Regions from separate parts of the Paraburkholderia sp. RL17-380-BIE-A genome, predicted to be linked through region 2. Evidence: predicted binding sites of a transcription regulator. Region 2 holds the regulator's gene; the other holds the start of a gene.
The links. Region 2 encodes LexA, which represses DNA repair genes until DNA is damaged. Its sites were predicted from a motif close to ACTGTATNNNNATACAGT; they were not measured.

Region 1: the regulator LexA is predicted to act here: its motif matches at 1,575-1,592, upstream of recA (recombinase RecA).

What each region holds. Positions count from the first base shown of each region.
Region 1 is NZ_JARESQ010000005.1:246,811-251,021, reverse strand. Features, by position in the region: gene P0D68_RS10700 (sensor histidine kinase) at 1-654, opposite strand, end outside; gene P0D68_RS10695 (response regulator) at 664-1,440, opposite strand; gene recA (recombinase RecA) at 1,673-2,749, shown strand; gene recX (recombination regulator RecX) at 2,757-3,452, shown strand; gene P0D68_RS10680 (DUF2889 domain-containing protein) at 3,616-4,211, shown strand, end outside.
Region 2 is NZ_JARESQ010000004.1:305,134-309,344, reverse strand. Features, by position in the region: gene P0D68_RS08830 (DUF2939 domain-containing protein) at 1-612, opposite strand, end outside; gene P0D68_RS08825 (hypothetical protein) at 709-1,053, opposite strand; gene lexA (transcriptional repressor LexA) at 1,184-1,834, opposite strand; gene P0D68_RS08815 (sulfate ABC transporter substrate-binding protein) at 2,146-3,186, shown strand; gene cysT (sulfate ABC transporter permease subunit CysT) at 3,331-4,211, shown strand, end outside.

The sequences.
Region 1 (4,211 bases), on a different contig from region 2:
CAGGATCGCGAGCGGCAGAATCACGAACTGCGGCAGGATCACGCCTTTGATGATGTCGTTGGCGAGCTGGCTGCGTTTGTCGAGCGTCTCGGCGACCTGCACCAGTACCGGCTGCGCACCCGGCGTCTGCGGAAACTCGACCGTGGTATAGGCGACGCGAATGTCATTGCCGCGCAGCACGTCGTCGCGGAATTCGACGAGACCCGGCTGCGGCCGGTCTTCCTCGTGTGGCAACGGCATATCGCGCTCGCCGCCCACGAGTTCGCCGCGCGTGCCGAGCACCTGGTAGAACACGCTGTCCACATTGTCGGTGCGCAAAAAATCGCGAGTGGAATCGGGCAGCGACAACTCGGCCACGCCGTTGACCGGATGGATCTGGCGGGCGAGCACGTAAGCGTCGGTTTCGAGCGCGCGGTCGAACGGGCCGTTCGCGATCGACTTGGCGACCAGATACGTGACGGCGAGGCTCATTGGCCACAGCAGCAGAAGCGGCGCCAGCATCCAGTCGAGAATCTCGCCGAACAGCGAGCGCGGGCGTGCTTCGGCGGCAGCTTCGGTTTCGTCGGGCGGGGCGAACGGGTTGGCGTAGCGCTCGTCGCGCGCCTCGTCGAGGTCCGCCGCGTGCGCCGTAGCGCGGTCTGCGCGTGCGGACATGGGCGTCCTCTATTTGTAGTGGTGGCTCGCCGGCATCGGGCCGGACGGCGGCGAGGCGGGCGGTTCAGGCTCGGCGGGCGGGGGCGTGCTCATGGCGTTGGTGCTCGCGTTAGCCGGCGCAGCCGCTTTCTCGAGGCAGTAGCCCAGCCCGCGTACGGTGATGATACGCACGCCGCTCGGCTCGATTTTCTTGCGCAGGCGGTGTACGTAGACCTCGATGGCGTTGTTGCTGACTTCCTCGCCCCATTCGCACAGGTGATCGACGAGTTGTTCCTTCGAGACCAGCCGGCCGATCCGTTGCAGCAGCACTTCGAGCAAGCCCAGCTCGCGCGCGGACAGGTCGATCACCTGCTCGTTGATGTAGGCGATCCGGCCGACCTGATCGAACGACAGCGATCCGTGCCGCACGACCGTCGGGCCGCCGCCCGCGCCACGCCGCGTCAAGGCGCGCACGCGTGCCTCGAGTTCGTTCAGCGCGAAGGGCTTGGCCATGTAGTCGTCGGCGCCGAGGTCGAGACCCTTGACGCGTTCGTCGACGCTGTCCGCAGCGGTCAGAATTAGCACCGGCATATTGGAATTGCGCGCACGCAGGCGGCGCAACACCTCCAGCCCGGACATGCGCGGCAGGCCCAGATCGAGGATCAGCAGGTCGAAAGTTTGCATGGACAGCGCGGTGTCGGCCTCGACGCCGGTCTTCACGTGGTCGACGGCATAGGCCGATTGGCGGAGTGATCGAACCAGACCGTCCGCGAGTATGCTGTCGTCTTCGGCAATCAGAATTCGCATGGTGCGCCAGCCTGGCCTTGCCGGCACCGTGGGATGTCCCCCGGCGCACAGCGGTCTCCGAAAATTATTGTGGGTAGTGGGGTGGCGCGACGGTAAAAATGCGTGTTCGCATGAGAATCGCGCTTGCCAAAACTACTGTTTTTTTATACAGTGTCTGAGTTTCGTGTGCTGTCCTTCAAAAGTGACCTGCACATCTGCCTCAGACGCCGTTCATCATAGCAAAGGACGATTCATGGAAGAAAGCAAGAAAGGCTCGGCTGGACTGACTGCTGAAAAGAGCAAGGCACTTGCTGCCGCACTCGCGCAGATCGAAAAGCAGTTCGGCAAAGGGTCGGTCATGCGGCTCGGCGCAGGTGAGGTAGTCGAAGACATCCAGGTGGTTTCAACCGGATCGCTCGGCCTCGACATCGCGTTGGGCGTCGGCGGTTTGCCGCGTGGCCGTGTGGTCGAAATTTATGGCCCGGAATCGTCCGGTAAAACCACGCTGACGCTGCAAGTCATTGCCGAAATGCAGAAGATCGGCGGCACGGCGGCGTTTATCGACGCGGAACACGCGCTGGACATCCAGTACGCGGGCAAGCTCGGCGTGAACGTGAACGACCTGCTGGTGTCGCAGCCGGACACGGGTGAACAGGCGCTCGAAATTGCGGACGCACTGGTGCGTTCGGGCTCGATCGACATGATCGTGATCGACTCGGTCGCGGCACTCGTGCCGAAGGCTGAAATCGAAGGTGAAATGGGCGACTCGCTGCCGGGTCTGCAAGCGCGTCTCATGTCGCAGGCGCTGCGCAAGCTCACCGGCACGATCAAGCGCACGAACTGCCTCGTCATCTTCATCAACCAGATCCGCATGAAGATCGGCGTGATGTTCGGCAATCCGGAAACCACCACGGGCGGTAACGCGCTGAAGTTCTACGCGTCGGTGCGTCTGGACATTCGCCGTATCGGTTCGATCAAGAAGAACGACGAAGTGATCGGCAACGAAACGCGCGTGAAGGTTGTCAAGAACAAGGTGTCGCCACCGTTCAGGGAAGCAATTTTCGACATTCTGTACGGCGAAGGCATCTCGCGTCAGGGCGAAATCATCGACCTGGGCGTGCAGGCCAAGATCGTCGACAAGGCCGGCGCGTGGTACAGCTACAGCGGCGAACGTATTGGTCAGGGCAAGGACAACGCGCGTGAATTCCTGCGCGAAAATCCGGATATCGCTCGCGAGATCGAAAACCGTATCCGTGAGTCACTGGGCGTGAATGCCATGGCTGAAGCGGTGACCGGCGCAGGCGCAGAAGTCGCAGACGAAGAAGAGTAACCATCACGTGATACGCAAGGGCCGGCCGTTGTCCGATACCGGACGCCACGCGGACGGCCCGCGTGATGAAGACAACGAGTCGTTCGATCCATTCGAATCGTTCGACGCACACGATCGCGCTGCGGGCCGTAGCCCACAGCGCGCTCAGTTTGAATCCTCCCCGCCATCCGGCTCGGATCCTTCCGAGGCCACCTACACCCGCTCGCGTCGCGTTCCAGGTGAGGCGAAACCCGGGCAAGACGAAGCCAAAAAATCCCAACGTCCGGCACGGTCGCTGAAAGGGCGCGCGCTCGGCTATTTGTCCCGCCGTGAATACAGTCGCACCGAACTCGCGCGCAAGCTGAAGCCGTTCGTCGAGGAAACTGATTCGCTCGAAACCTTGCTCGATTCGCTCGAAGCCGAAAACTGGCTGTCCGATTCGCGCTTCGCGGAAAGCTTGATCCATCGCCGCTCGTCGCGGCTGGGTGCGAGCCGTATCGTCGGCGAACTGAAGCAGCATGCGGTCGACCAGACCCTCGTCGAAGAGGCGAGTGCGCAATTGCGCGAAACCGAACTCGCGCGTGCCCAGGCCGTCTGGCGCAAGAAATTCGGCCGGCTTCCCGAAACGCCCGCCGAGCGGGCCAAGCAGGCCCGCTTTCTGGCTTCGCGCGGATTTTCGGGTGCAACCATCGGCAAAATCCTCAAGGGGATTGACGAGGAGTAGGCCGGCGACTAAACCGCATCGGTCTGTGTCCCGCGTCTAAGCCCGTTGGGACGGTGTCTTCCGCGCTCAGCCGCCTGTGGCGCGCCACCGCGCATTCCGACCTGTCTCAAATACCCAGTATGCTAAAATTCATGGGTTTTCCAATCCGGCCTTTCCTTCCCGCATGCCGCTCTCCCCGCCAGTGTCCCGTCAGTTGCGCCATCGTCGCGCAATCAGAGCGGAAGCCTACGAGCGAGCCGATGGCCTGTGGGATGTGGAAGCGTGCTTGACCGACGAAAAACCGCGTGATGTGGTGCTTGCGTCGGGCGTCCGGCCCAATGGTCAGCCGATCCATGAACTCTGGCTTCGCATCACCATCGATCGCAAGCTCAATGTCGTCGACGCCGAGGCGTCGTCCGACTGGGTGCCCTATCCAGGGTTGTGCCAAGCCAGCAATCCCGCCTACCGTGCCCTCATCGGGCTCAATCTCCGCCAAAACTTCCGTCGTGAATCTGCCCGTTTGCTCGGCGGCACGGTGGGTTGCACGCATCTCACCGAGTTGTGCGCGATCCTGCCGACCGCCGCGATTCAGGCATTCGCCGGCGACGTGTGGAACACCGGTGACAGCACGCCGGGCGCGAACGCGGGTTCAGGGGGCGAATCGTCTAACAGCACAGGCGAGCATTCCAACGACAAACCGCCATTCCAGCTGGGACGCTGCCACGCGCTGCGTTTCGACGGCGAGGCGGTGCAGCAGTTTTATCCGCGCTGGTATGGCCG
Region 2 (4,211 bases):
GCGCTGAAAAATCGCCGAGTAACGCGCGTCGCCAGCACCGTGCTGGTATCTGACGACGAACTCGTTGAGGCCGCGATAGCCCGCGGTGGTTTGCGGCGGTTGCGCCGGCGTGGCGTTAGTGTTGCCGTTGCCTGCGTTGCCGATGGCAGGCGCCGTAGGCGCCGCCGGTGCGGATGAGGCCGCGGCGCCATCCGCCGGCGTGTTCGCTGCAGGCGGTGCGGGCGGCCGTTCGCCCGGATCGCCGCGCGGCGGCATGCCGTTCAGCAAGGCCGCCACGCCGTCTGGCGTGGCATAGGCATCCACGAGCGGGCCAATCAGCGCGACGCCGATCATCGCGCCAATGGCGGCCAGCGGATTGCCGTTGCTGTGCGCGTCGAGCCGCCGCGTGAGCAGCCCGGCGACCTGCTGCTTCAGGCTCTCGCGCAACGCGGGAAAGTCGACGTATTGATTGACCGTTTGCGTGTCGCGCGCATCGGCGGCGCGTTTGAGATTGTTCAGCGCGAGATACGGTGACGCGTACGCAAACCCGAGCGCCGCGATTAGCACAATCACGATCAGCGTGACGATCAGCGGCCGGGTGGCGCCGCCTTTAATGCGTTTCGAAACTGCCATCGAATGGGACTCTCCATCAGGTGTGATCTAACGTGGACCGCGGCCACACGAAAACGATCCCATGCGATGCGATATCGCCGCCCGCCATACCTTCCATCAAGACTCGAATACTGCCCCGTGGACGTTTGCCTCGTCGGCAATGCAGCGGTCGATCATGCGGCACACAGCGTCTACCGTGCCGACCATGATGAGCCGCGACGGGCCGTGATAGACCCGCACCGGTGCGCGACGGGCCGGTTCGGCCGTATTCAGACCCGAGTTCAGCGACACGCGGGCAAACGCCGGCAACGACGATGGCAGGCTCGACACGCTGTCCGGCGCATCGAACAGCGACGGCGTGCTGGCCGTGGACGCCTCGATCAATGAGCAGGGCACCAGCTTGCGAAGATGGCGCAGACGACCGAACTGGCGAAAAGGCAGCAGGCGGGCAAGACGTTCCATGAGACTCTCCAGACGATGCAGCGTTAATGCGGCGTTAATGCGGCGTTGGCGCGGCTTTCTACTCTGTCGAACGGGCAAGAAGGGGCTTGGATCGAAGTGCTGGGAAACAAGCCGCCTGGAACCTGACCGTTCAGAACTCGCCGGGGCGAATCAGCCCCACGGCGATACCTTCCAGCGCGAATTCCGCACTGCCGGTTTCAACGAAGATGTTTTCGTAATCGGGGTTCTCGGCGATCAACTCGAGCCCGTTCGGCCGGCGCTTCAGGCGCTTGACCGTGACGTCGTCGCCAAGCCGGGCAATGATGATCTGGCCGTCTTTGGCTTCCGTTCTCTTTTGCACCGCGAGCAGGTCGCCGTCGAAGATGCCCGCGTCGCGCATGGACAACCCGCGCACCTTCAGCAGGTAATCGGGCTTGCTCGAAAACAGCGCCGGGTCGCACGCGTAGTGCTGCGAGATATGTTCCTGCGCGAGGATCGGGCTACCCGCGGCCACCCGCCCGATCAGCGGTAGCGACAGTTGCATGATGCTGGCGTGCGGCAACGTGAACTGGTGCGGCGAATCTTCCGGGCCCGCCAGCAGGCGGATGCCGCGCGACGCGCCGGCCGCGAGTTCGATCACGCCCTTGCGGGCGAGCGCCCGCAGATGTTCTTCTGCCGAGTTGGCCGAGCTGAAGCCCAGTTCGGCGGCGATCTCCGCGCGGGTGGGCGGAAAGCCGGTGCGTTCGATAGCCCTGCGGATCAGATCGAAAACCTGCTGCTGTCGTGCGGTGAGTTTGGTCATGGCGCCACTGTATGTATGAACAGGTGACTGTATTTTTATACAGTATTCCGCGCAATTCAAGCTTTACTTTAAGTTCGTGCCGAGGGGTGGCGTTGCAGCGTCGTCAAACGACGCTCCAACACCCGTTTTCGTGCCGCAACGCCTTATCCAGCTGTCATTACCACTTTTGCGTATTAAAGAATGAAGAAACATTATTTTTAATGATGAAAGCCCTTCGATAGACTGGCCTCCAGTTGGCGTTCATGTGCACGTGACCGCGACGCAAAAAGACACCACACGCTGTTTCAGCGCACAACGCGGAGAAAGTTGACATGAATCACCAAGGTACGGGGCTGGCAGGCAAAACGAAGAAACTCATCGCGGCGCTCGCATTGGGCGCGGCGAGCGCGCTCGGCGTGATGGCGCAGGCGCACGCTGCCGACACGACACTGCTGAACGTGTCATACGACCCGACGCGCGAGCTGTATCAGGACGTCAACCAGGCGTTCGGCAAGGAATGGAAGGCGAAGACCGGCGAGACGATCACCTTCAAGCAGTCGCACGGCGGCTCCGGCGCGCAGGCGCGTTCGGTGCTCGACGGTCTGCAGGCCGACGTCGTGACGCTCGCGCTCGCTTACGACATCGACGCGCTGGCCAACAAGGGTTTGCTGGACAAGGGCTGGCAGAAGCGCTTGCCGGATAACGCGTCGCCGTACACGTCGACGATCGTGTTTCTGGTACGCAAGGGCAACCCGAAGCACATCAAGGATTGGGACGACCTGATCAAGCCGGGTGTGTCGATCGTCACGCCGAATCCGAAGACCTCGGGCGGGGCACGCTGGAACTACCTCGCGGCATGGGCATACGCCGAGCATCAGCCGGGCGGCAACGATCAGAAGGCCAGGGAATTCGTCGGCAAGCTCTACAAGAACGCCGGCGTGCTGGATTCGGGCGCGCGCGGCGCGACCACCAGCTTCGTGCAACGCGGTATCGGCGACGTGCTGATCGCATGGGAAAACGAAGCCTTCCTGTCGCTGAAGGAGTTCGGACCGGAGAAGTTCGAGATCGTGGTGCCGTCGGTCAGCATTCTGGCCGAGCCGCCGGTTGCGGTGGTGGACAAGGTGGTGGACAAGCACGGCACGCGCAAGCTCGCCGAAGCGTATCTGAACTTCCTGTATAGCGAGCAAGGCCAGGAAATCGCGGCAAAGAACTTCTACCGTCCGCGATCGAACAAGGTGCCGGCCGAGCTGACCGCCAAGTTTCCGAAGCTGAAGCTGTACACGGTCGACGATTCGTTCGGCGGCTGGACCAACGCGCAGAAGACGCACTTTGCCGACGGCGGCGTGTTCGATTCGATCTATCAACCGCAGTAACGATCGAGCCGTTGCCTTCACCGGCATAGGCAGCAAAGCGATGCGGCAACGCGTCACTCCGGAGCGCGCCCCAAGGGGCGCGCTTTTGGCCAGCCAGGGCCCGGCGGCCGGAAACACGAGCATCAACCTGAACGAGTAACGAGCATGACGACGTTGACCTTCCGAAAACCGAGCGCCTTGCCCGGTTTTGGCCTGACACTCGGCATCACGGTGGCTTATCTGAGCCTCGTGGTGCTGATTCCGCTTGCGGCGACCTTTCTGAAGACCGCGACGCTCGACTGGAGCCAGTTCGTGCGCGCGGTGAGTTCGCCGCGCGTGCTCGCGTCGTATCGCCTGACGTTCTTCTCCGCGCTCGGCGGCGCGCTGATCAACGCGGTGTTCGGCTTTCTGGTGGCGTGGGTGCTGGTGCGCTACACGTTTCCGTTCAAGCGCATCGTCGACGCCGTGGTCGATCTGCCGTTCGCGCTGCCCACTTCGGTGGCCGGCATTTCGCTTGCGGCCGTGTATGCGGGCAACGGCTGGATCGGACAGTTCCTCGAACCGCTCGGCCTGAAAATCGCCTTCACGCCGGCCGGCGTGCTGGTCGCGCTGACGTTCATCGGTTTGCCGTTCGTCGTGCGCACGGTGCAGCCGGTGCTCGAAGAATTCGAACGCGAACAGGAAGAAGCGGCCGCGTGCCTGGGCGCTTCGCGCTGGCTGACGTTTCGCCGCGTGGTGCTGCCGGCCGTGTTTCCGGCTCTGTTGACGGGCTTCGCGCTGGCTTTCGCGCGCGCGCTCGGCGAGTATGGCTCGGTGATTTTCATTGCCGGCAATGTACCGATGAAGTCGGAAATCACGTCGCTTCTCATCATCACGAAGCTCGAGCAATACGACTACGCGGGGGCCACGGCTATCGCGGTGGTGATGCTGGTCGTGTCGTTCCTGATGCTGCTGCTGATCAATACCCTGCAGTGGTATTTGCAGCGCCGCACGGGCCGCGGTGGCGCGGGCCCGGTGCCGGCCGCCAGTGTGGCGAGCGTTGCCGC